Regions from separate parts of the Rahnella sp. Larv3_ips genome, predicted to be linked through region 1. Evidence: predicted binding sites of a transcription regulator. Region 1 holds the regulator's gene; each other region holds the start of a gene.

Region 1 (5,777 bases):
GAATTGATTGAAGAGATGCTGCTTGCGCATCTTAACGGTCATGAAGGCTGATTGAAAACGGGTAACCTTCTCAGGCTACCCGTTTGTTTTTTCTTACTTATTCCCGGCTAACTTCCTTTTTCCCACTCAGAACGTTTCCCAGTTTTCAGCACTCTTCGCCGACATCATTCCTGTGTCCGGTCGCAATAACGGCGCTGGCATCTTACCGGTCGGTTTTGCCCCAACGCGCGTCACGCTGTCGCTGAGTTTAAAGGTCGCGACGGCGTTGTTCAGCAATGCAGCCTGCTCTTCCAGAGAGACGGCGGCCTGAGACGCCTGTTCAACCAGCGCGGCGTTCTGCTGCGTGACGCTGTCCATCTGCGTCACGGCCACAGCTACCTGGCTGATGCCTTTACTTTGCTCATCAGATGCTGACGCGATTTCGGCCATAATATCCGTGACGTGTGTGATCGAACGCACCACTTCATTCATGGTCTGACCGGCGTTTTCGACCAGTTTGGAACCGCTGTCAACGCGGGAAACGGATTCGCTGATCAGCGACTCAATCTCTTTTGCTGCCTGCGCACTACGCTGTGCCAGATTGCGCACTTCGCTGGCGACCACGGCGAACCCGCGGCCCTGTTCGCCTGCACGGGCGGCTTCAACCGCGGCATTCAGCGCCAGAATGTTGGTCTGGAAGGCGATACTGTTGATGACCGAGGTAATCTCCGCGATTTTCTTCGAGCTGCCTGAAATATCTTTCATGGTGCTGACCACATCCGCGACAATACTGCCGCCCTTCTGCGCCGTGGTAGAGGCTTCTATCACCAGCTGGCTGGCGTGATGCGCGTTGTCAGCATTGTGTTTCACCGTGGCTGTCAGCTCTTCCATGCTGGCCGCCGTCTCTTCCAGCGCAGACGCCTGCTCTTCGGTACGGGAAGAGAGATCGTTATTGCCGGCAGAAATTTCAGACGCGCCCTGGTAAATATTGTTCGTGCAGTTACGGATGGTTTGCACGGTATTCACCAGACTGGCCTGCATGATGTTCAGTAACGGAATCAACTTACCGGCGCAGTTTTTACCGAACTCTTCCATGTTATGCGTCAGGTCACCACTGGCAATCAGCGCGAACTGATCGCGGAGTTTATCCAGCGGTTTGACTAACGCCATCACCAGATAGCGATCGGTCAGCAGCAGGATAATCAGCCCAATAACAAACGCGGTGATCTGAATCACTTTGCTGAGATTAGTCAGATGATTAGACTCCGTTTGCGCCGCGCTGAAATCCACCGCGATCTGGCTGCTGACTTTTTGCATGGCAGCCCCGAAATCACGGCTTAACGCCGGAACGCCAGACTGCGACAGCTGATTGTACGCATCGATATTTTTGCTGCTGGCGGCCTCAAATAACGGCTTCACGCCCTGCGTTATCAGACTTTCCCAACGGGTGAGTAATTCCTGAACCGCTGAATCTTCCAGCCCCGGATGCGGGGCCGCTTTGAAATCCGCCTGCGCCTGCGTCAGGGCTTCAAGGGATTGTTTTGCGGTATCAAAAATTTCCGGCCCTTTGGTCGGATCGGCCTGAAGCTGCGACACCGCACGGCTTAAGCGGGTTACGGTACGAAAATACTGATCATTTCCTTTGCTGATCAGCGCCATATTGTTGACGAGCTCAGAACTGTTGCGGGTGTTTTGCGTCAGCGTATTCAGTGAGTTAACGGTGTAAAGGGATACACCCGCCCACATAACGCAGAAAACGCCAAGAATGGTTAATAACGCGGCCCTGATGGTGATATTTTTTAAAAACTGCACGATATGCCTCTCTCGAAACATGACTGTTTCTGGTCTGAGGATTGAGGGGGATGCGGAGAATCAAGACAAGTAACCATCAGGCAAGTGCCCCAGGACATGTTTGAACACCTCTCCGGGCATCGATTTCTTTATTATGTTGAGATTGCTCTCGCATCATCTATCGGCGGGACGTGCTTAAAATTTAGTATTGTTAAGATATATTTCTTCACTTTGCTTTTAACCCCGTCAATTTTGAGGATTTTATCTGGATTAAAAGCACACGAAGGCGATACCACTTAAAAAGATTGCCCGATAAACTTATTCGTCAGTTAAGAAGGCGAGCAGAAGCATATTCTCCGCCTCACGAGTTTGCTATTATCAGCACTATTATTGCCTGCAATGTAGGGCTTATCATTGAGAACAAGAGGTTAGACATCTTATGGCCGTAGTAGGAATCTTCTTTGGATCCGATACAGGTAACACCGAAAACATCGCAAAAATGATCCAGAAACAACTGGGTAAAGATGTTGCTGAGGTGCATGACATTGCGAAGAGCAGCAAAGAGGATCTGGAAAAATTCGATATTTTGCTGATCGGTATTCCAACCTGGTATTACGGTGAAGCTCAGTGTGACTGGGACGATTTCTTCCCAAGCCTGGAAGAGATAGATTTTGAAGGTAAGCTGGTTGCGCTGTTTGGTTGCGGCGATCAGGAAGACTACGCAGAATATTTCTGTGATGCGCTGGGCACCGTGCGCGACATCATTGAGCCACGCGGCGCGGTGATTGTGGGTCACTGGCCAACCGAAGGCTATCACTTCGAAGCATCCAAAGGTCTGGCAGATGATAAACATTTCATTGGACTGGCTATTGATGAAGACCGTCAGCCGGAATTAACCAATGAGCGCGTTGACGCCTGGGTTAAGCAAATTACTGAAGAATTGAGCCTTTCAGAAATTATTGGCTAAAAACCCTGTTGGCCCTGAGGATTTATTCTACAATTAAAGGGCCAAACTATTACTGAAATTAACAATTTAGCCACAACAAAATTGTTACTTTCGGTGGTATCAAGGTACACTGAGTTCATCTGTTTTTTCTATCGATCAAGTCGTTGCATTGTCTTATGTGACTGGCATTTAGTGATCTTTATTAACAGGCTATCGTTTAGGGGATCGGCACACTTCCGTTAAAAGAAGGATCCTAATCGAAGAATTTTGTGCCGCTGATGCCACAGGCTCCATGCCTCAACTTGATTAGCACATAGTAACAGGACTGAATCCGCATGACTGACAACAACACCGCACTGAAGAAAGCCGGCTTAAAAGTCACGCTTCCGCGCCTTAAAATCCTGGAAGTGTTGCAAGCGCCGGAAGGTCATCACGTTAGTGCGGAAGATCTGTACAAACAATTGATTGATATGGGTGAAGAGATTGGTCTGGCGACGGTTTACCGCGTTCTGAACCAGTTTGATGACGCCGGTATCGTGACCCGCCATAACTTCGAAGGCGGCAAGTCCGTGTTCGAACTGACTCAGCAACACCATCACGATCACCTGATTTGCTTAGATTGTGGCCGTGTTATTGAATTCCGCGACGAATACATTGAAGGTCGTCAGCGCGAAATTGCTAAAAAACACGGTATCAAACTGACCAACCACAGCCTGTACCTGTACGGCCACTGTGAAGCAGGCGACTGCCGCGAAGATGACTCTTTGCACAATGACAAACCTGCGCAGTAATCTGCCGGGCTCGTTGATATCGACCTAAAATTAACCGCTGAAAAGCGGTTTTTTTATGCCCGTTTATCAGCGATGAAAGACATAAAAAACCCCGGCAAGCCGGGGTTTTCTGTCTCACCTTCAGGGATTGACGAGGTTTACTGCACCGGCGCAGGTGAGTTATTGGCTTTAATTTCCTTCCAGATTTTTCCACAATCGGCGGCGTAAGCCTGCCCGTCTCCGGTTTTGCGTGCCGTCAGGCAGCGCTGGTAATCCAGCACGCGTACCGTTTCCTGTTGTGCAAACTGCTGGTGAGCTTTCTCTTCCTTCAGAACGTTAAGAACCGCCTGGCAGGATGCAAGTTTGTCCGGCGAGCCTTCGGCAGTGTTGATGCAGGCGCTGTAAGCCTTGCGCAGTCTGGCATCTTCAGCCTGCCCTGACGTCTGGGAACAACCGGCCAGCAATAAAGACGTGGTCACGATCAGCAGTAATTTATTCATCGACATAGTGACCTCAGAAAATAGTGAATGGAGCGATAACGATAAATTTCACATCTTTTTCATCCTGGAAGATGTTGCCGTAACCACCGCCCCAGCTCGGAATATCTGAATGGTTGTCATACTGGGTGTAATGCAATTTGAACAACGTGCCTTTGGCGCGCCCTTCCTGAAGGGTGTAAAGCGCATCCAGACTCCACGCACTTTCTTTCAGACGCTGGCTTTGGTCATAAACTGCATTGGTGCTTGGCTTGGCATCCCATGCATAAACATAGGAACCGCCGACCGCGAAGCCCGGCAGATCCCATTTCGCCAGATCATATAAAACACCGGCATATACCGCTTTTTCGCCGTTGGCGTTGAAGTCGGAACGGTTATCCCACCACACATCGAGACGACCATTGGATGAGGAATACGTTGGGGTCATACGCTGAAGGAAGTAGCCCTGATTCCCCTCCGCCTTGACCATCGTCCCTTCCAGACGCCAGTCAAACTGGCCGGTGGTATAACCGAACGTCAGAGCCTGCAACCATGCCAGCCCATCGTACAAACTGTTAGGATCGTTTTTATCACTGATGCGGTCTTCTGCACCGTAGAACTGGTAGCTGGTGGTCAGCGGGTTACCCAGCAGATCCATTTTGTAAGAGGCTTTAGCGAAATACTGATCGACGTAGCTTTCCGCTTCGCCATAGGCGGCTTCGAGCACCAGATCATTTTTGAAGTCGTATTTCGCGCCCAGCGAGTGAATATAGGAAACACCGGTTTTTTTGTCATTCTGGCGGAAATCATCCATTTCCAGATGCCACGGTGATTTATATTCATCCGCCCACATGTAAGAGAAACTTAGTTCGCCCGGCTCGCCAAAATCATGTTTATATCCGGCTTCTGCGCCGCGATACGTGCCCGGCATGAAACTCCAGTGCGGCGCAATCAGGGTTTGGCCGGTAGGCTGAATGTAACCCGCGTGGCCCCAGAAGCCGCCGTATTTGAACTTACCGGCAGCTTTATACAGGCTGACTCCGCCTTTATCGCCAGAGTAATCTTCATCGTAGGCGTGATTTTTTGAGGAGAATGCAATTTCGTTCGGGTGGCCGCTGTCGCTGGCTTCGGCCATTTCAATTGCCGTAAAAGCTGCAACGTCGATGCCGAACATATCCCACGCATAACCGGAGGAGAAATCCAGATTCAGGTTGGCGGTGGCATGAGAAAGGTTAGTGGCGTATTTATCGTAATCAGGGTTGTTGACGGTGACTTTAGAGCCGTCGGGGCGGGTTTCTTCTTTGGTTTTATTCAGATCTTTGCGATCACGTTCGCGCTGCCAGTAATACACGCCACCGGTGAGCGTCGAATCATCAATAAAGCCCGCCGCGTTTGCCTCTTCAGAAAACATTAATCCGCCACCCAATAAGGTGCCGGCCAGAGAATACATCACAGGTTTCAGATAAGCCGATCCCCTGCCCCGGTTAAGGTGCTTGTGCATAGAAATTCCTCATTTTTGACTAAAAAGTAACTGCAAAACCCAAACGGGTATTAAAAGCGGGCGTCAGAGACGTCACCGTAAAAGCAAGGGTAGAGTATTTTTCGCGACGCGAATTATCAATGAGTAATTCATCATTGATCTCTGAAATATGACAAAGTGCACATAAAGATGAAAAAGTATTACAGAAAGAACTTTGTGGGAATTTAAGCGAGGGAAAAAGTGAAAACAATTAAGAATCAAATAACTAAAAAGGATAAGTCTGTGGTTTACACGTTTCAGCTTTCAGGGGTATTTAATCAGAGCCGCTAAAAAGT
Region 2 (5,777 bases), on a different contig from region 1:
AGGCGACAGCGGCATTGAGTGCGGCGAAGAAGTTGTCCTGCGCAGGCACCACGGTGCCGAGATATTTGCGAACCAGATCTGGATATTCGTGAATGGCTTCACCGAAAGAACAGAAAATGACGCCAGATTCCGCCAGTTTTTCACGGTACGTCGTGGAGACAGAAACGGAGTCAAAAATTGCATCGACCGCCACTTCTCTCCCTTCACGTACCGGGACGCCCAACTGTTCAAAGGCTTTTTCAACTTCGCTGGTCAGGTAATTTTTACCTTCGAGCGCAGGAATACTGTGCGAGTCTGCCGGAGGCTGCTGTGTGGCACCAGGCTGAGAACCACAGGTATCATCGCAGCTGCCACAGGATGGCGCAGAATAATAGCTGTAATCCTGATAATCGAGAGGCGTGTAATACGCTTTCAACCAGTGCGGCTCTTCCATTTTCAGCCAAGCATGATAAGCCTGCAGACGGAACTCCAGCATCCACTCAGGTTCGTTGCGTTTCGCGGAAATCGCGCGAACCACATCTTCGTTGATGCCTGATGCTAATTCATCGGTTGCCAGCTGGGTGAAAAAACCTTCCTTGTAATTCACTCCCTCGCCGACCCAAGACTGCACATCGTCTGGAATTTCTACGTTGCTTCGTGACATGTTGGTTACATCGCTTTGTTTACAATAATCTTAAAAATCAAAAGCTTCGGTCTTACAGGCCGAAACTTTCGCCACAACCACAGGCGTGTTGCGCTTTAGGATTATTGAATTTAAATATCTGATTCAGCCCTTCACGGACGAAATCCACCTCGGTTCCGTCGATGAAAGGCATCGCCTTCAGCGGAACAAACAGCAAAGCGCCGTCATGCTCAAACACCAGGTCATCGCTGGCCGGTTGTTTGGTTAAATCCAGAACGTAGCCAAAGCCGGCACAGCCCGATTGTTTTACCGAGAGCTGGAGGCCTTTCACTTCAGGATCCTGGGTCATCAGGGTCTTAACCTGTTTCGCCGCAGAATCGGTCAGGATCACGCCTTGCCATACGTTGTCGTCTAAAGAGAACGAGCCGACAGTTTCAGTTTGCATCTGTCTTACCTCATAGTTTTATGGTCATAGACAAGACCTATTGTCTCTATTCTAGTGATTACAATTATCACTTCAACCTCTTGTTTTAAGAGGGTATAGCGATGACCCATGAGGAACGTCGCTCAATGTGCATCGGCTTTGGGTCCGGTTGCCGGCGGGTCTTGAACACCGCAACCATCAACTGATTGAATAAGTTGTCAATTTTTTGTTAAAAAACTCAAAATTAACCTTACAAAGCGCATGGTTTAATAGCTTTCATTATGTCTATTATAAAACATTCATCGGAAATGCCTATTTATGAATTCACCCTAAACGCAATAATAAGGCTCTTTTTGTCTATGCTTTGGCAGATGACAAAACGAAAAAATCCGATGAAAACGTTGATCCGCTGATTTTTTGCCAATATGATGTTTATTCTTTGATAATGATTATCATTCAGATAACCCGGAATACTGAGAATGGCTCAATCGGTAAATGCGTGGTTGCAAGGCAAGATTGACGAATACAAATCGACTGTCCGCGATGCCACCGTGGATTTCTATATGGCTGATGCAGCCTTACGACGCCCTGAGGCACATCTGTGCCAGCTGAAACGCTTTAATAGCATTTGCCTGGACATGGCCAATTTATGCCTGCAAAACGGGGATGATCACAGTTACCTGCACGCGTTATGCAAACTGCATAACCGCCTGATACTGGAAATAAACAGCGTCGTTCGATGTGAACTCTTCCGTGTTCAGAGCTACCATTTTGCGCGGCACACGCTCAAACTCATTTGCCAGTATTATGCCATGTTGGGCATCTGGGAAAAAGCGACGGCCTTCCAGACCGACTTCGCAAAACGTGTTCCTTATCATCTTTGATATATTTTCAACGCGTTAGCGCAGAAAGACTTCTGAATAAAAAAGGCGGACAACTTTTCAGTATGTCCGCCCCTTCCAGCGCTATAAGTCCCGCTCATTCACTTTAGTTATCTGTCGATGACCATCGTCGTTAGCCTGGAAACACAGCATAATTCACCTTGCTGATCGAAAATCTCAATCTGCCAGACCTGACTGCGACGCCCCGTGCGTAATGCACGACACACCCCGCGAACATGGCCTTCTCTGGCCGACTTCATATGGCTGGCGTTAATCTCCACGCCAACCACCGTCTGTTGACCTTCACTGCACAGGTAACCGGCCATCGATCCCATGGTTTCTGCCAGCACCACGGACGCGCCGCCGTGTAATAAACCGAAAGGTTGGGTGGTACGGGCATCTACCGGCATGGTGGCTTCAAGAAAATCATCACCCAGCCGGGTAAACACTATCCCTACATGCCCTACCATGCATCCCTGACTGCGCTCATTGAGCGCTTCAAGCGTGGTGGTTCTTTTCCAGAATGACATTGTGCTTCCTTATCCTCAGGGAATGATTTCCAGCAGAGCCTGTAGCGGATGGCGAACCCCATTACCCTCAATGCGTTTGACCTGGCTGCGGCATGAGTAACCCGTCGCCAGACAGCGCTGACGCGGTAAGCGCTGCAGCGAGGTATGCCATGACAGCTCATAAATTCCGAGTGAGTTTTTTAGATTTTTAGCTTCATGACCGTAGGTGCCTGCCATTCCGCAGCATCCGACGCTGACATTTTCCAGCTTCGCGCCGTAACGGGCAAAAATATCGCTCCACTGTTTTCCACTGGTCGGCAGCGCCGTGCTTTCGGTGCAGTGTCCAAAGAGATACCACGACTCGCCGCTTTGCTGCTGCGCCGGACGTTCTGCAAGCCAGGTATCCAGCCATTCGTGCACCAGCTGAACCTGGAAAGACCCGCGGGTATCACCGAGAATTTCTTTATATTCATCGCGATAACACAATACCAACGCAGGATCGACGCCGACCATCGGCATTCCCAATTGCGATACGCGGTTGAGGAACAACGACGTTTTCTTCGCCGTTTTGGCAAAACGTTGCAGGAAACCTTTTATATGCTGCGCCTTACCGTTCGGGGAGAACGGCAACAGCACCGGCTTCAGGCCGAGTTTTTCGATTAAACGAACGAAATCGGCCACCACCTGCGCATCGTAGAAGCTGGTGAACGGATCCTGAACGACCAGAACATATTCCCCTCGCTGAGCCGGTGATATTTTTTCCAGCTGTTCGAGCGTCATCGTAATGGCGCGGTGCCCCAGCAATTGCTCGCGCAGCGTCGGAGAAGACAGCAGCGGCAGATCCACCATGCCGATGCTTTTGCGGCTCATCTCCCGCACCCAGGGCTGTTTAAGGAAGAAGTTAAACAACTTTGGCGCCCGCGCCATCAGCGGAGCATAACTTTCCACGCTCGCGACCACATGGTCGCTGGTTGGGCGCAGATAGCGGGTGTGATAAAGCTGGAGGAAACGCGAACGGAACCCAGGAACATCTATTTTGATCGGGCATTGCGTTGAACAGGCTTTACAGGCAAGACAGCCTGACATGGCCTCTTTAACTTCATGTGAAAAATCATATTCGCCTTTATTAGCATGCCAGGTATTACGCGTGCGATCGATCAGACTGCGGAAACTCAGGCCTTTTTCCGGCAGGGCATTTTCCAGCACCAGCGGATCAACGCCCTGCTCTGACAGCAATCTCAGCCACTCGCGCACCAGACCTGCGCGGCCCTTAGGCGAATGAATACGGCTGCCGGTGATTTTCATTGACGGGCACATCGGGCTTTTCACATCAAAGTTAAAACACAGACCGTTGCCATTACATTCCATCGCGCCACGGAATGACTGACGCACCTCGAGCGGAATACGCCGATCCAGGGTGCCCCGTTTGGCGGCATCCACTTTCATCATCGGCTCATCGCAGTCAAGCGGCGCACAGATTTTGCCGGGGTTCAGGCGGTTATCAGGGTCGAAGGCGGTTTTTATCCGTCGTAATTCATGGAACAACGTTTCGCCGAAAAATGCAGGACTGTATTCGGCGCGAAAACCTTTGCCGTGTTCGCCCCACAGCAAGCCGCCGTACTTGGCCGTCAGCGCCACCACCTCGTCAGAAATCTGTTTCAGCAACATCTCCTGCTGCGGGTCACACATGTCGAGTGCCGGACGCACATGCAGTACACCCGCATCAACGTGCCCGAACATGCCGTAGCTCAGATTATGGCTGTCGAGAAGTGCGCGAAACTCCACAATGTAATCCGCCAGATGCTGCGGAGGCACGCAAGTGTCCTCTGCAAACGGCAGCGGTTTTGCCTGCCCCTTGGCATTTCCGAGCAGCCCAACCGCTTTCTTACGCATATTGTAAATACGTTCGATTCCGGCGAGATCGGCGCAAATCTGATAGCCAATCACCCCGCCTTCCTTGTCGCTCATGAGCCCGTCAAGACGTTCGCATAATGCACTCACCTGATCTTCAATCAGAACGGCGTCGTCACCGGCGAATTCAACAATGTTCAACCCCTGCATATCTTTGCCGTCAACGTCCTTAATGTACTCACGGACGCTGTGCCAGACGATATCCTCACGTGCCAGATTCAGCACCTTTGAATCGACGGTTTCCACTGACAAGGCTCTGGCGTCGACCATAAACGGCGCATTACGCAGCGCGGAATTAAAGGTGTCGTACTTAATATTGACCAGCCGACGCACTTTGGGGATGGGGGTGATATTCAGGCGCGCTTCAGTAATAAACGCCAGCGAACCTTCGGAACCGGTCAGGATCCGTGTCAGGTTGAAGGTTTGCAGATCATCGCTTAATACGTGGCGCAAATCGTAACCGGTGAGGAAACGGTTAAGTTTTGGAAACTTTTCAATCACCAGCGCGCGGTTATCGCGACAACTGTCTAATACCGTGCGGTAGATTCTGCCAATCACCGAGTCTTCTTCACCGAGTTTGTCGGCAAGCGCAGCGGGCATGGCGGTGGTATCGAGCATCTCGCCACCGAGCACAATCGCCCTCACCCCGAGAACATGGTCTGAGGTTTTGCCATAAACCAGCGACCCCTGCCCTGACGCATCGGTATTGATCATGCCGCCGAGGGTCGCGCGGTTACTGGTCGACAATTCAGGTGAGAAGAAATAACCCAAAGGGCGCAGATAGTCATTGAGCTGGTCTTTGATAACACCAGCCTCAACCTTGACCCACCCCTGTTCAGTGTTGATATCGAGAATGCGGTTCATATGACGGGACATATCAACCACGATGCCGCGGTTCAGAGCCTGACCGTTCGTGCCAGTGCCCCCGCCGCGCGGCGTGAAGACCAGCGTTTTAAAACGTTCCTGCCCGGCAACGCGGGCAATCAGGGCAACGTCTGAGGTTGCCAGCGGAAACAGGACCGCATCCGGTAACAGCTGATATACGCTGTTGTCAGTCGCCATCGTCAGGCGATCCGCGTATGTCGTGGTGAGATCACCGGTAAAACCGTTGCTCTTTAAGGCTTCCAAAAAATCGAGCACCAGCTGGATGACACCCGGTGCCTGAGAAATCTGTGGGATCATTGAATTATGACTCTGTCTTTGTTGTATGCCTGGCAAACGCTAGGCGCTTGCCGGATCTGCCGGGCAGATCCACCCTGTTCTTTACCCAGAATAAAAACTAACATACTTCGTTTTTAAGCGCTCCGTCTGGTTGACCTTTGTTTCAATTGTTTCATGACGTTCCGCAAAATGCCGTTCTGGCAACACCGTGTTGCAACTAAATTTGCGGCGCGCTATCCAAACCTGACTGAATGTTCCATGATTATTGA
Region 3 (5,777 bases), on a different contig from region 1:
CGCGCCGAGCAACACTTCAAGTACAAACACCGCGCCACCGAGCGGCACGTTATACACCGCCGCCAGCCCGGCGCCTGCCCCGCAGGCAATCATGATCTGCGTTTCACGCACCGTCAGGCTGAACCGCCCGGCCAGCCAGCTGGCAGACACCGCCCCGATCTCGCGCGGCGCGACTTCGCGCCCGAGCGGCGAACCGAGCGCCACGGTAATAATTTGCAGCAACGCATGGAGCGTGGTGCTGACAAGAGGCATACGTGGTTGATCAGATTTCACCGCCGCCGCAATGCTCACCAGCGGCTTGCCCCAGCGGTAAAGCGCCCACCAGCCGAACCCCGCCACGGCGCCACACAAGATCAGCACCGCCAGACGCCGCGAGCGCGTGGCCTCACTGACACCCTGTAAAAAGCTTTCGTTGCTGATGATAAAGTCGGGGCTGTAGCCAAACGCAAGGTGCTGGATGAAATGCAGCAGCAGCGCCAGCAGCATGCCGCCGAGACCGGCCAGAATGCCGGTACACAAAGTGGCTGCGGTCAGCCGCCATAACGGGGTAGTTGCTGCGGGAGGATTCAATTCGGACATGTCAGGGTTTCACTGATTTTGTTGATTACAGATGAACAGATTACACAAACTCAGTTAAACCGCGCATCAGCCAGAGGGATTTTTCCACAACAAATTTTTCACAATCGCGTGGTCACAACAGCGTGGTCATAACGCACAGCGGAACTCCTCCCTCCGGCAGGAAGGAGGAGCAGGGATTACGCCTCGATCAGCGTTTGCCCGAGATAATGTTTCTCATCCTGCACACCTGGCAGCGTGAAGAAGAAACCGCCGCCTGTCGGGCGGATATACTCTTCGAGCGGTTCGCCGTTCAGGCGTTTTTGTACCGTGAGAAAGCCTTTTTCCAGATCGTGCTGGAAGCAGACGAACAGCAGGCCCATCTCCAGTTGGCCGGAATTGGTGACGCCCAGAGAATAGCTGTATCCACGGCGCAGCATCAGATTATCGTCAGTGGCTTTGGTGCGCGGGTTAGCCAGACGAATGTGCGCATCCAGTGGGATCACCTTCCCCTCCGGATCTTTACTGTAATCCGGCACGTCGTGCTCTTTTTCCATGCCCAGCGGCGCACCTGTGGCCTTGTGGCGGCCAAAGATGGTCTGCTGCTCCTGCAACGGCGTGCGGTCCCAGAATTCGACGTGGAACGGGATAATCCGGGTGGCCTGATAGCTGCCGCCGACGGTCCAGGCGGGTTCGCCCTGATCGGCAGTAACCCAGATGGCTTTGTCCATCAGCGCCTTGTCTTTACTGTCAGGATTGGCCGTGCCGTCTTTAAAGCCCAGCAGATTGATCGGCGTTTCTTTGCCCTGGCTGCGCGCAGCGTGGGACGAAATAAACCCGTCGCGGCGCCAGCGCACGCTGAGCAAATCCGGCGTGTATTTGATGATGTCACGCAGCGCATGAACCACGGTATCGCTGTTGTTGGCGCAAATTTGCAGCAGCAAATCGCCGTGGCAAAGTTTGGCATCAAGAGAATCGTTCGGGAAACGCGCCATGCGCTGAAGTTTCAGCGGCTTGTGCGCGGCCAGCCCAAAACGTTCATCGAACAGGGAATCACCGGCGGAGAGCGTCAGGGTGAGATTATCCGGATAAATCTCGCTGCCCATGACGCCGGAATCCATCGGCGGGAATTTAGGATCCACAGAAGGCGCGGTGCCACCGGTGGTCAGGAAGCTGAAACGGGTGTCGAGCAGCCGGAACAGACGCTCCAGATCGGCCTTCGTTGTCGCCAGCACATCAAATGCCACCAGCATCATTGACGCCTGTTGTGGCGTCAGAATACCGGCCTGATGTTCACCATAATAAGGCTGCCTGCCCCAGCGTTCGTCCGGGGAGACCGTACCTGGTGTGTACTCTGGTTTTGCACCGGGTGTTTTTTCGGCCTGCACAGTGGATGCGCCGCCCAGGGCAAATGCCCCGCCTAACAATCCCACGCCTTTGAGCAAACTGCGGCGTGAAGAAGAAACGTCATCCTGATTATTGTTTTTATGACTCATTACTCTGCCTCGGAAATTTAAAAGCGCCCTTCCCGGTCAGGGGAAAGGCGCTGAAAAATCAATCTAAACCAAGAACACCACGCAGTTTGGCTAAATCTTCTGCCAGGGTGGTGATTGGCCCTTTCATTGCGTTACGGTCTGCATCAGACAGTTTTTCGTAATTCTCATAACCGTCTTTGGTTTTGTATTTATCCAGCAGCGTATCGACGGTTTTGAAGTTAGCGTCGATTTTATCCAGCAACGGTTTGTCGGCTTTTTCCAGCAACGGACGCAGCAGGTTAACGATTTTCTGAGCGCCATCGAGGTTGGCACGGAAATCCCACAGGTCGGTGCGGCTGTAACGGTCTTCTTCACCGCTGATTTTGCTGGATGCCACTTCTTCGATAAGACCCGCTGCCCCGCCGACCACTTTGCTTGGCGGGAAGGTCAGATCGGTAATGCGTTTTTGCAGATCCACCGTATCGGCGTACAACTTATCGGCAAATTTCTCGGTGCCCTGGGTGGTTTTATCGGCGAAGAGGATTTTCTCCAGACGGTGGAAACCGGTGAAGTTAGGGTCTTCCGCTTTTTTCTCGAAATCGTCTTCACGGGCGTCGATGCTGCCATCCAGATCGGAGAACAGTTCGGCGATAGGCTCAATGCGCTCGTAATAAACGCGGGTGGAAGCGTACAGGGATTGCGCTTTTTTCAGGTCGCCCTTTTTAATCGCATCAGTGAACGCTTTGGTGTGGGAAACCAGTTCACCCACCTGCTGGGTCACATAGACTTTGTATTCCGCAATCGGGCCAACCAGCGCCATGGCGTCCGGTTTGGTGGCGGCCGCTGCGCCTTCTGCGGTCACGGTCAGTTTGCCTTTTGGATTGCTCAGCAGTCCGCAGGTCATGTCGTATTCGCCCGGTTCCAGGTTAGCCGTCATTTTCTGGGTGAAACCTGGCGCGATATTTTCGCGCTCTTCCACCACCATCACGCCTTTCAGAATTTCCCATTCCAGACCTTTCTGGCTGGCGTTATGCACGACAAACTGGGTTTTACCGGCAGGCACGGTCAGCGCCATCGGTTCACACTGTTTATCATTAACGGTAATTTTTACCTGACGAACATCAGCAGCCAGCACGTTGGCGCTCAGCGCAAAAGCGGGCAGAGACAACATTGCAATCTGTAAAGCTTTACGGCGAAACAGCGGGGATGAATAGGACATGTACCACTCCATGACAAACTGTGTGAAGAGACAATTAACGTAAAATCAGCGTTGTGTTTTGTGCCCGGCAGATGCCGCAGCGGCCACAGGCGATTTGCTCTGCGGCATAAAGAACAGGAACAGCGCCGGGATCAGATACAGGAAATACACCGCGACTTCACTGACGGTCGGCGCTTCCTGATACCCGAACATGCCTTCCAGCAAGGTTCCGAATAAAGAGTGCGTGGAGAGCGTCCCGCTCAGGTCAAAGGCGATATCCTGCATGCGGTTCCACAAACCTGCTTCGTGAAAAGCGCGGATGGCGCCCGCAGCCAGACCGGCGGCGACAAACAGAATAAACAGGCTGGTCCATTTAAAGAATTTCGCCAGATGCAGCTTCACGCCGCCGTAATAGATGAGGAAACCGAGCACGATCGCCGCGCCCAGGCCGAGCAGTGCGCCAATCGGCGCTTCGATACCGACGTCTTGCTGAAACGCAGCCAGCAGGAAGAACACCGATTCCAGCCCTTCGCGTGCCACCGCAAAGAACACCATCGCCACCAGCGCCCAGCCCTGCCCGCGGCTGGAGTTGAGCGCGTTATCAATCGCGCCTTCCAGATGTACTTTGATTGAACGCGACACCTTACGCATCCAGAACACCATGTAGGTCAGAATGCAAACTGCCACCACCGCCACAATGCCTTCGAACAGCTCCTGCTGCTTTTGCGGAAACTCGCCGGTGGTTTCATTGATGAAAATACCCAGCGCCAGACACAATGCTGCCGCCACGATCACGCCAATCCAGACCACGCCGAGCCACTGCCCGCGCTGCGTCCGTTTCAGATAACTGGCGATCAGGCTGACGATAAGCGCGGCTTCCAGCCCTTCGCGGAACATAATGAGAAACGGAACGAACATAGCGGAACTCCCGTAGAACAAATGACTTACAGTTTGTGCAAGCACTCTGTAAAGAAAAGTAAAATCGAAACGATAGTGATTATCATTCCTGGCGAGATAAATACAAGAGGCCGCATGCTGTTTTTTGACCACTGAAGGGGAAAAGCGCACGAAAAAATATTGCCGGTTGTTTCAGCACCCCGGATACAGGGTGCCGTAAAAGAAAACGGAGCCCTGAAGGCTCCGTGAGGTCACTGTCTGATTCACCGCCTGGGGCGAAAATCAGATGCTGTTGTATTCGGCTTCCGCCGTATTGAAACGTTCTTCAACCGCTTTTGGCGGCCTGCTGCCGGTCAGGCTGACAATCCAGATAGCCAGCGAGGCGAAGATAAAGCCGGGGATGATTTCATACAGCTCGGCCCAGCCGTACTGTTTCCACAAAATCACGGTAGCGGCACCGACCACCATCCCGGCCAGCGCGCCGTTGCGGGTCATGCGTTTCCACATCACCGAGATCAGAATAACGGGCCCGAATGCCGCACCAAAGCCTGCCCAGGCGTAACTCACCAGACCCAGCACGCGGTTTTCAGGGTTTGCCGCCAGCGCAATCGCCACCAGCGCCACCACCAGAACCATCAGACGACCAATCCACACCAGCTCACGCTGGCTCGCGCCCTTGCGCAGAAACGCCTTATACAGGTCTTCGGTGATAGCACTGGAGCACACCAGCAACTGACAGCTCAGCGTACTCATCACCGCAGCCAGGATCGCGGACAGTAAAATACCGGCAATCCACGGATTGAACAGCAGTTTCGCCAGTTCGATAAACACGCGCTCACCGTTTTGCGTCACGTTCCCCGCTTCGCCCGGATTATTGCTGAAGTACGCAATGCCGAAGAAGCCGACCGCGATGGTGCCCGCCAGACACAGAATCATCCACGTCATGCTGATGCGGCGCGCGCTGCGAATGGTACGGTGAGAATCCGCCGCCATAAAACGCGCCAGAATGTGCGGCTGGCCGAAATAACCCAGCCCCCAGCCCAGCAGCGACAGGATAGCCACCAGATTCATGTTCTTAAACATGTCGGTGTATTGCGGGTTTTTAGCCTGAATGACCATCATTGAGGTATCAATACCGCCAACCGCGAGGATGACGATCACCGGCGTCAGAATCAGTGCAAAAATCATCAGACTGGCCTGCACGGTGTCCGTCCAGCTGACGGCCAGAAAGCCCCCGATAAAGGTATAAATGATGGTTGCCGCCGCCCCCGCCCACAACGCGGTCTGGTAGGTCATGCCGAAGGTACTTTCGAACAAACGTGCACCGGCCACAATGCCGGAGGCGCAATAGATGGTGAAAAAGACCAGGATCACCACCGCCGAGATAATGCGCAGCAGTTTGCTGGAATCTTCAAAACGATGGGTAAAGTAATCCGGCAGGGTCAGCGCGTTATTGTTGGCTTCGGTATGCACACGTAAACGCCCTGCCACCAGTTTCCAGTTCAGATACGCGCCGATGGTCAGGCCGATGGCAATCCAGCTTTCGGAAATGCCGGAAATAAAAATCGCCCCCGGCAACCCCATAAGCAGCCAGCCGCTCATGTCCGACGCCCCGGCGGAAAGCGCGGTCACCACGCTGCCTAAACTGCGGC
Region 4 (5,777 bases), on a different contig from region 1:
GCTATCGGCCAGAGCCGTGTGCTTGCGCGTATCGACATGGCGTTAGCCTTTATTGCTGAGCGCGAAACACAAGCTCAGTAATCGCAGCCGCTCGTCATAAAAAAAGCCAGCGCGGGAAACCGGCTGGCTTTTTTCTATTTATAAATCCGACGCGTGAAAAACGCCTGAATTAACGTTGTTCGGTCGCCGGTGTCGCTACCGTCGGGCGATAAGCCAGGAAGTACATCAGACCGACAAAGCCTGCACCGCCCACGGCGTTACCGAGGAAGACGGCAACGAAGTTCGGGAAGTACTGGGACCAGCTCAGTGCACCGGCAAAGATTGCCGCAGGCACGATGAACATGTTCGCCACCACGTGCTGGAACCCGATTGCCACGAATGCCATGACCGGGAACCACATGCCGATCACTTTGCCGCCGACGTCTTTACTGGCGAATGCCAGCCAGATCGCCAGACACACCAGCCAGTTGCAGCCGATCCCTGAAATGAAGGCATGCATAAAGTCAGCATTCACTTTTGCGGTGGCAGTGGCGACGGTTTTGCTGAGGAATGCGCCTTCCGTCAGCCCTAACACGTGGCCGAAGAAGTACGCGACCGCCAGGCTACCTAACAGGTTGGCCAGCGTGACCCAGAACCAGTTACGCAATACGGCAAACAGACTGATCTGACGCGCGAACCAGGCAATAGGTAAGGTCATCATGTTACCGGTCAGCAGTTCTCCCCCTGCTAACACAGTCAGAATGATGCCTACCGGGAATACAGCGGCACCCAGTAAGTTACTGAAAGAGCCCCAGGATGCAGGTAACGTCCCTATTACATGCAGATCCAGCAGGAAGCCGGTGGCGATGAATGCGCCCGCCAGGAAACCCAAAATTAACAAATTCAACACGGAGGAATGACTTTTCGTCACGCCTGCCGAGACAGCGATGGATGCGATTTCTTTAGGTGAATACAAGGACATGAGATTGCTCGTCGTAATGGATTATGATTATTGCGCGAGCAGTCTATTCTGAGAGTTATCTCAAAACAAGACGATTTTAATAGTCTGCTAACATTTCATTAATCATTCAAACCTGCTTGTTAATAAAATGTGTTGGCCGATCATAAAGCTAGTGAAAATGCGGGCTGGAGGGGCGATCGTAAAACAACGCATCCTGCTAAAAATTTGTTTAAGGGCAGGGCGGATTTCCCTGCAAAATGGGGTATTTGGCGGCTTTTTCAGCGCTTGATTGCAGAAACCGATTTAGCCGTTGACAGGGTAGACACGGTTTCATATGATGCGCCCCGTTCACCGGTTTTTACTGGTTTGAATTGGGGGTATAGCTCAGCTGGGAGAGCGCTTGCATGGCATGCAAGAGGTCAGCGGTTCGATCCCGCTTATCTCCACCAACTTCCTTTCCAGAGTAAGTTGGCTGTTTCCCTCCAGAGGAAACAAAAAGTAAATGTGTACGACCTCGTGTGGGGGTATAGCTCAGCTGGGAGAGCGCTTGCATGGCATGCAAGAGGTCAGCGGTTCGATCCCGCTTATCTCCACCAAATATTAAAGAAACCCGCTTCGGCGGGTTTTTTGCTTTCTGCGCGTTGTCATTTTTCCTTCCTGTTTTGCAGCACCAAATTGCCGCCATAAAAAAACCCGCCGGAGCGGGTTTCTTTGTCGTTCAGTCGTTTGCTTACTTACGCCAGTACCAGACCCGCGATAGAAGCAGACAACACGCTGACCAGCGTTGAGCCGTACAGCAATTTCAGGCCGAAGCGTGAAACCACGTTGCCCTGATGTTCGTTCAGGCCCTTGATAGCCCCTGCCACGATACCAATCGAGGAGAAGTTAGCGAAGGACACCAGGAACACGGACAGGATACCGACGCTGCGTGGTGACAATTCAGCCGCCACTTTCTGCAGATCCAGCATCGCCACGAACTCGTTGGAAACCAGTTTGGTTGCCATCATGCTGCCCACCTGCAAGGCTTCGTGGCTTGGCACGCCCATCATCCATGCAAACGGATAGAAGACATAACCCAGCACGCCCTGGAAGGTGATACCGAATACCACGTCGAACAGCGCATTCAGGCAGGAAATCAGTGCGATGAAACCAATCAACATGGCTGCAACGATGATCGCCACTTTGAAGCCGGCGAGGATATATTCACCCAGCATTTCAAAGAAGCTCTGACCCTGGTGCGTGTTACCGATCTGCAGGTCTTCTTCCGAATCAACTCTGTAAGGGTTGATAAGAGACAGTACGATAAAGGTACTGAACATGTTGAGCACCAGCGCAGCCACGACGAAACGCGGTTCCAGCATGGTCATATACGCACCCACAATCGACATAGAAACAGTCGACATTGCCGTAGCGGCCATGGTGTACATACGTTTTTCAGACATTTTGCCCAGAATATCTTTATACGCGATAAAGTTTTCTGACTGACCCAAAATCAGGGAACTGATGGCGTTGAAAGATTCCAGTTTTCCCATGCCATTAATTTTCGACAGTACCGTACCGATGATACGGATGACGAAAGGCAGTACGCGGATGTGTTGCAAAATACCGATCAGTGCGGAAATAAACACGATCGGACACAAGACTTTCAAGAAGAAGAACGCTAATCCCTTATCGCTCATGCCCCCAAATACGAAGCCGGTTCCTTCCGCAGCGAATCCTAATAATTTCTCAAACATATCTGAGAAGCCTTTCACAAAACCTAAACCAATAGATGAATTCAGGAAGAAATAGGCTAAAAGGACTTCGATCACTAACAGCTGAACGATGAAACGTAAACGGATGCTTTTACGATCACGGCTCACCAGTAAAGCGAGTACTGCGACAACGGCCAACGCTAATACAAAGTGCAAAATGTTAGACATGGGTGCTCCAAATTAGAGGCAGGCTATATTTCGACGGACATTCTATGTAACGCGTACATTTAAAACGTGAAGTCGCTTGCAAATATAGAAATTGCAGACATGAATTGCAACAAATCCCATTCCACCACACAAAAAATCAAGATGTTAAGAAAAATAGGCACAATTTGCTTTCTTGTGCTAGCTTTATCATGTGCCGTAATGCGTTCTAAATCTGGTCAAACAGCCTCTGTTTTAGGAAAGCGCGCGCGCCTGGATTGAGAAAGCCGGGCGGGCGAATAACCACACAGTTATCACGTCGTCGCTTACTGCCTATCAGAATCATCGCTCAAATTTTTCTAAATGCACTTGATAATCATTATCATTTAGACGATATTTGTGTAAGCGTAATAATTGTAGGGGTTAATCCATTATGTTTAACAGCCGGACCGAATCTTCAGGCCGCGCATCCAGAAAGATGAAATTTTCGCTGATGGGACCGGCCTTTATTGCCGCCATCGGTTACATCGATCCGGGTAACTTTGCGACAAACATCCAGGCCGGGGCTTCTTACGGTTACCAGCTGCTGTGGGTCGTGGTCTGGGCTAACGTCATGGCGATGTTGATCCAGCTTCTTTCTGCCAAGCTGGGTATCGCCACTGGCAAAAACCTGGCTGAACATATCCGCGATCGTTTTCCCCGCCCGGCTGTCTGGGCGTACTGGGTGCAGGCTGAAATTATCGCCATGGCGACCGATCTGGCGGAATTCATCGGCGCGGCGATCGGTTTCAAATTACTGCTCGGCGTGTCGCTGTTGCAGGGCGCGGTGCTTACCGGTATTGCCACCTTTATTATCCTCGGTCTGCAAAAGCGTGGACAAAAACCGCTTGAGCTGGTGATTGCCGGTTTGCTGCTGTTTGTGGCTGCGGCGTATATCGTCGAACTCTTCTTCTCGCAGCCCAGCATGCTGGCGCTCGGCAAAGGGATGCTGATCCCTTCTCTGCCCACCAGTGATTCTGTTTATCTGGCTGCCGGTGTGCTTGGCGCAACCATCATGCCGCACGTCATCTATTTACACTCCTCACTGACCCAGCGGGCCGGTAAGGCATCGAAAGAACAGCGTTACTCTGCCACTAAGCTGGATGTCGGGATCGCCATGACCATCGCCGGTTTTGTGAATCTGGCGATGATGGCGACCGCCGCAGCAGCGTTCCACTTCAGCGGTCACAGCGGTATCAGCGAGCTGGATCAGGCTTATCTGACACTGCAACCGTTACTCGGCCATGCCGCTGCCACCACTTTTGGCCTGAGCCTGGTGGCTGCCGGTTTGTCTTCAACGGTAGTGGGTACCCTGGCGGGGCAGGTGGTGATGCAGGGCTTCGTGAAGTTCTACATTCCGATCTGGGTGCGTCGCGTGGTCACCATGATGCCTTCCTTTATTGTGATCCTGATGGGGCTGGATGCGACACGCATTCTGGTGATGAGCCAGGTCTTGCTGAGTTTCGGGATTGCGCTGGCGCTGTTGCCGCTGCTGGCGTTTACCGGTAACCGCCATCTGATGGGTGAGATGACCAACACCAAAACCGTGCAGTGGGCAGGGCGGGTGATCGTCCTGATTGTTGTCAGCCTGAATCTCTATCTGCTGTTCGGCATGCTGAAATAATCACTGCATCGCCGCAAAAAAAACGGGACAGCGCAAACTGTCCCGTTTTTTTTATCTGTGATCTTCGCGGATTAATGGCGATGATCGCCATGACCCCGGTGGTCACCGTGTCCGCGGTCCGGGCCGCGACCTCTGTCGTGACCATGACCCCGATCCGGCCCGCGGCCAGGATGATCATAATGCGGACGCCCGTAATAGCGCGGCGGAGGCGGACGATGATGAGAGCGGTTATCCCACCAGCCGCGATCGCGCCAGCGGCCGCCATCCCAGTAATAGCCGCGATGGCTGCGTTCACCGTAGTAACGCCCGCGGTGATTGTTCCACCAGCCCGCATCACGCCAGTCATACCCATCCCAGTAATAACCACGACGGTCGCGGTCACCGATATTGATTGAAAGCCCAGGCGTGCTCAGGCTAAAGCTGCTGGCCTGCACAGCGGGCGCTGCGGCAGGAAGCAATGCGAACAATAATGTACCGAACAGTAAAGGCTTAATCATGATGCCCCCAGATTCCTTATAATTTATGCTGACAGTTATAAGGTGAAGGCACCCGCTATTCTATGGGGGCAATCCTGTTTTGATTGATTTACCCACCCTTAACGGAATCCTTACTCAGCCTCCATAAAGGGATGTTTTTTCACCGTCAGGGTAAACGCTTACACTAAAATCGCTTCGATGGCAGCCAGCTCTTCCTGAGTGAAGTGACGGTTTGCCACCATACCCACCGCATCGTCAATCTGGCTGGTTTTACTGGCGCCAATCAGCACTGACGTCACGCGGTCGCCGCGCAACACCCACGCCAGCGCCATCTGCGACAGTTTTTGTCCACGGGCCTGCGCGATGTCATTCAGCTTACGGACTTTCGCCAGCTTTTCTTCGGTCAGCTGATCGGTGGTGAGGAATTTACTGCCGCTGGCGGCGCGGGAATCCTCAGGAATACCTGCCAGATAGCGGTCAGTCAGCACGCCACCGGCGAGCGGTGAGAAGGCGATGGAGCCGACGCCGTTATCTGCCAGCGTATCGAGCAAATCGGCTTCAACCCAGCGCTCGAACATGGAATATTTCGGCTGATGGATCAGGCACGGCGTTCCCAGCTGTTTGAGAATGTCGAATGCCGCTTTGGCGCGGTCAGCCGGATAGTTCGATAACCCGACATACAACGCCTTACCCTGGCGCACGATCAAATCCAGCGCGGCCATGGTTTCTTCCAGCGGCGTATCAGGATCCGGGCGGTGATGATAGAAGACATCGACGTAGTCCAGCCCCATGCGTTTCAG

What was found. The regulator Fur, encoded in region 1, represses iron uptake genes when iron is present. The targets are predictions, from matches to a motif close to ATAATAATGAGAACNACTATCAA.
Region 2: a site for Fur is predicted at 1,116-1,138, ahead of sufA (Fe-S cluster assembly scaffold SufA). Genes of this name have one in related genera too.
Region 3: a site for Fur is predicted at 4,216-4,238, ahead of efeU (iron uptake transporter permease EfeU). Genes of this name have one in related genera too.
Region 4: a site for Fur is predicted at 3,208-3,230, ahead of ED901_RS24100 (Nramp family divalent metal transporter). Genes of this name have one in related genera too.

The regions. Positions count from the first base shown of each region.
Region 1 covers NZ_MJIB01000005.1:402,523-408,299, forward strand. Annotated here, with positions in the region: gene ybfE (LexA regulated protein) at 1-51, shown strand, start outside; gene ED901_RS10660 (methyl-accepting chemotaxis protein) at 127-1,791, opposite strand; gene fldA (flavodoxin FldA) at 2,210-2,737, shown strand; gene fur (ferric iron uptake transcriptional regulator) at 3,052-3,507, shown strand; gene chiQ (ChiQ/YbfN family lipoprotein) at 3,645-3,986, opposite strand; gene ED901_RS10680 (OprD family outer membrane porin) at 4,000-5,412, opposite strand.
Region 2 covers NZ_MJIB01000004.1:1,339,283-1,345,059, forward strand. Annotated here, with positions in the region: gene sufB (Fe-S cluster assembly protein SufB) at 1-643, opposite strand, end outside; gene sufA (Fe-S cluster assembly scaffold SufA) at 696-1,067, opposite strand; gene ED901_RS08495 (hypothetical protein) at 1,526-1,930, shown strand; gene ED901_RS08500 (hotdog fold thioesterase) at 2,038-2,457, opposite strand; gene ED901_RS08505 (FAD-binding and (Fe-S)-binding domain-containing protein) at 2,473-5,529, opposite strand.
Region 3 covers NZ_MJIB01000004.1:601,836-607,612, reverse strand. Annotated here, with positions in the region: gene ED901_RS05245 (chloride channel protein) at 1-579, opposite strand, end outside; gene efeB (iron uptake transporter deferrochelatase/peroxidase subunit) at 756-2,051, opposite strand; gene efeO (iron uptake system protein EfeO) at 2,110-3,249, opposite strand; gene efeU (iron uptake transporter permease EfeU) at 3,295-4,146, opposite strand; gene putP (sodium/proline symporter PutP) at 4,408-5,777, opposite strand, start outside.
Region 4 covers NZ_MJIB01000021.1:980,697-986,473, forward strand. Annotated here, with positions in the region: gene gltX (glutamate--tRNA ligase) at 1-81, shown strand, start outside; gene ED901_RS24075 (formate/nitrite transporter family protein) at 170-961, opposite strand; tRNA gene ED901_RS24085 (tRNA-Ala) at 1,314-1,389, shown strand; tRNA gene ED901_RS24090 (tRNA-Ala) at 1,461-1,536, shown strand; gene ED901_RS24095 (NupC/NupG family nucleoside CNT transporter) at 1,675-2,862, opposite strand; gene ED901_RS24100 (Nramp family divalent metal transporter) at 3,272-4,501, shown strand; gene ED901_RS24105 (DUF2502 domain-containing protein) at 4,573-4,998, opposite strand; gene mgrA (L-glyceraldehyde 3-phosphate reductase) at 5,157-5,777, opposite strand, start outside.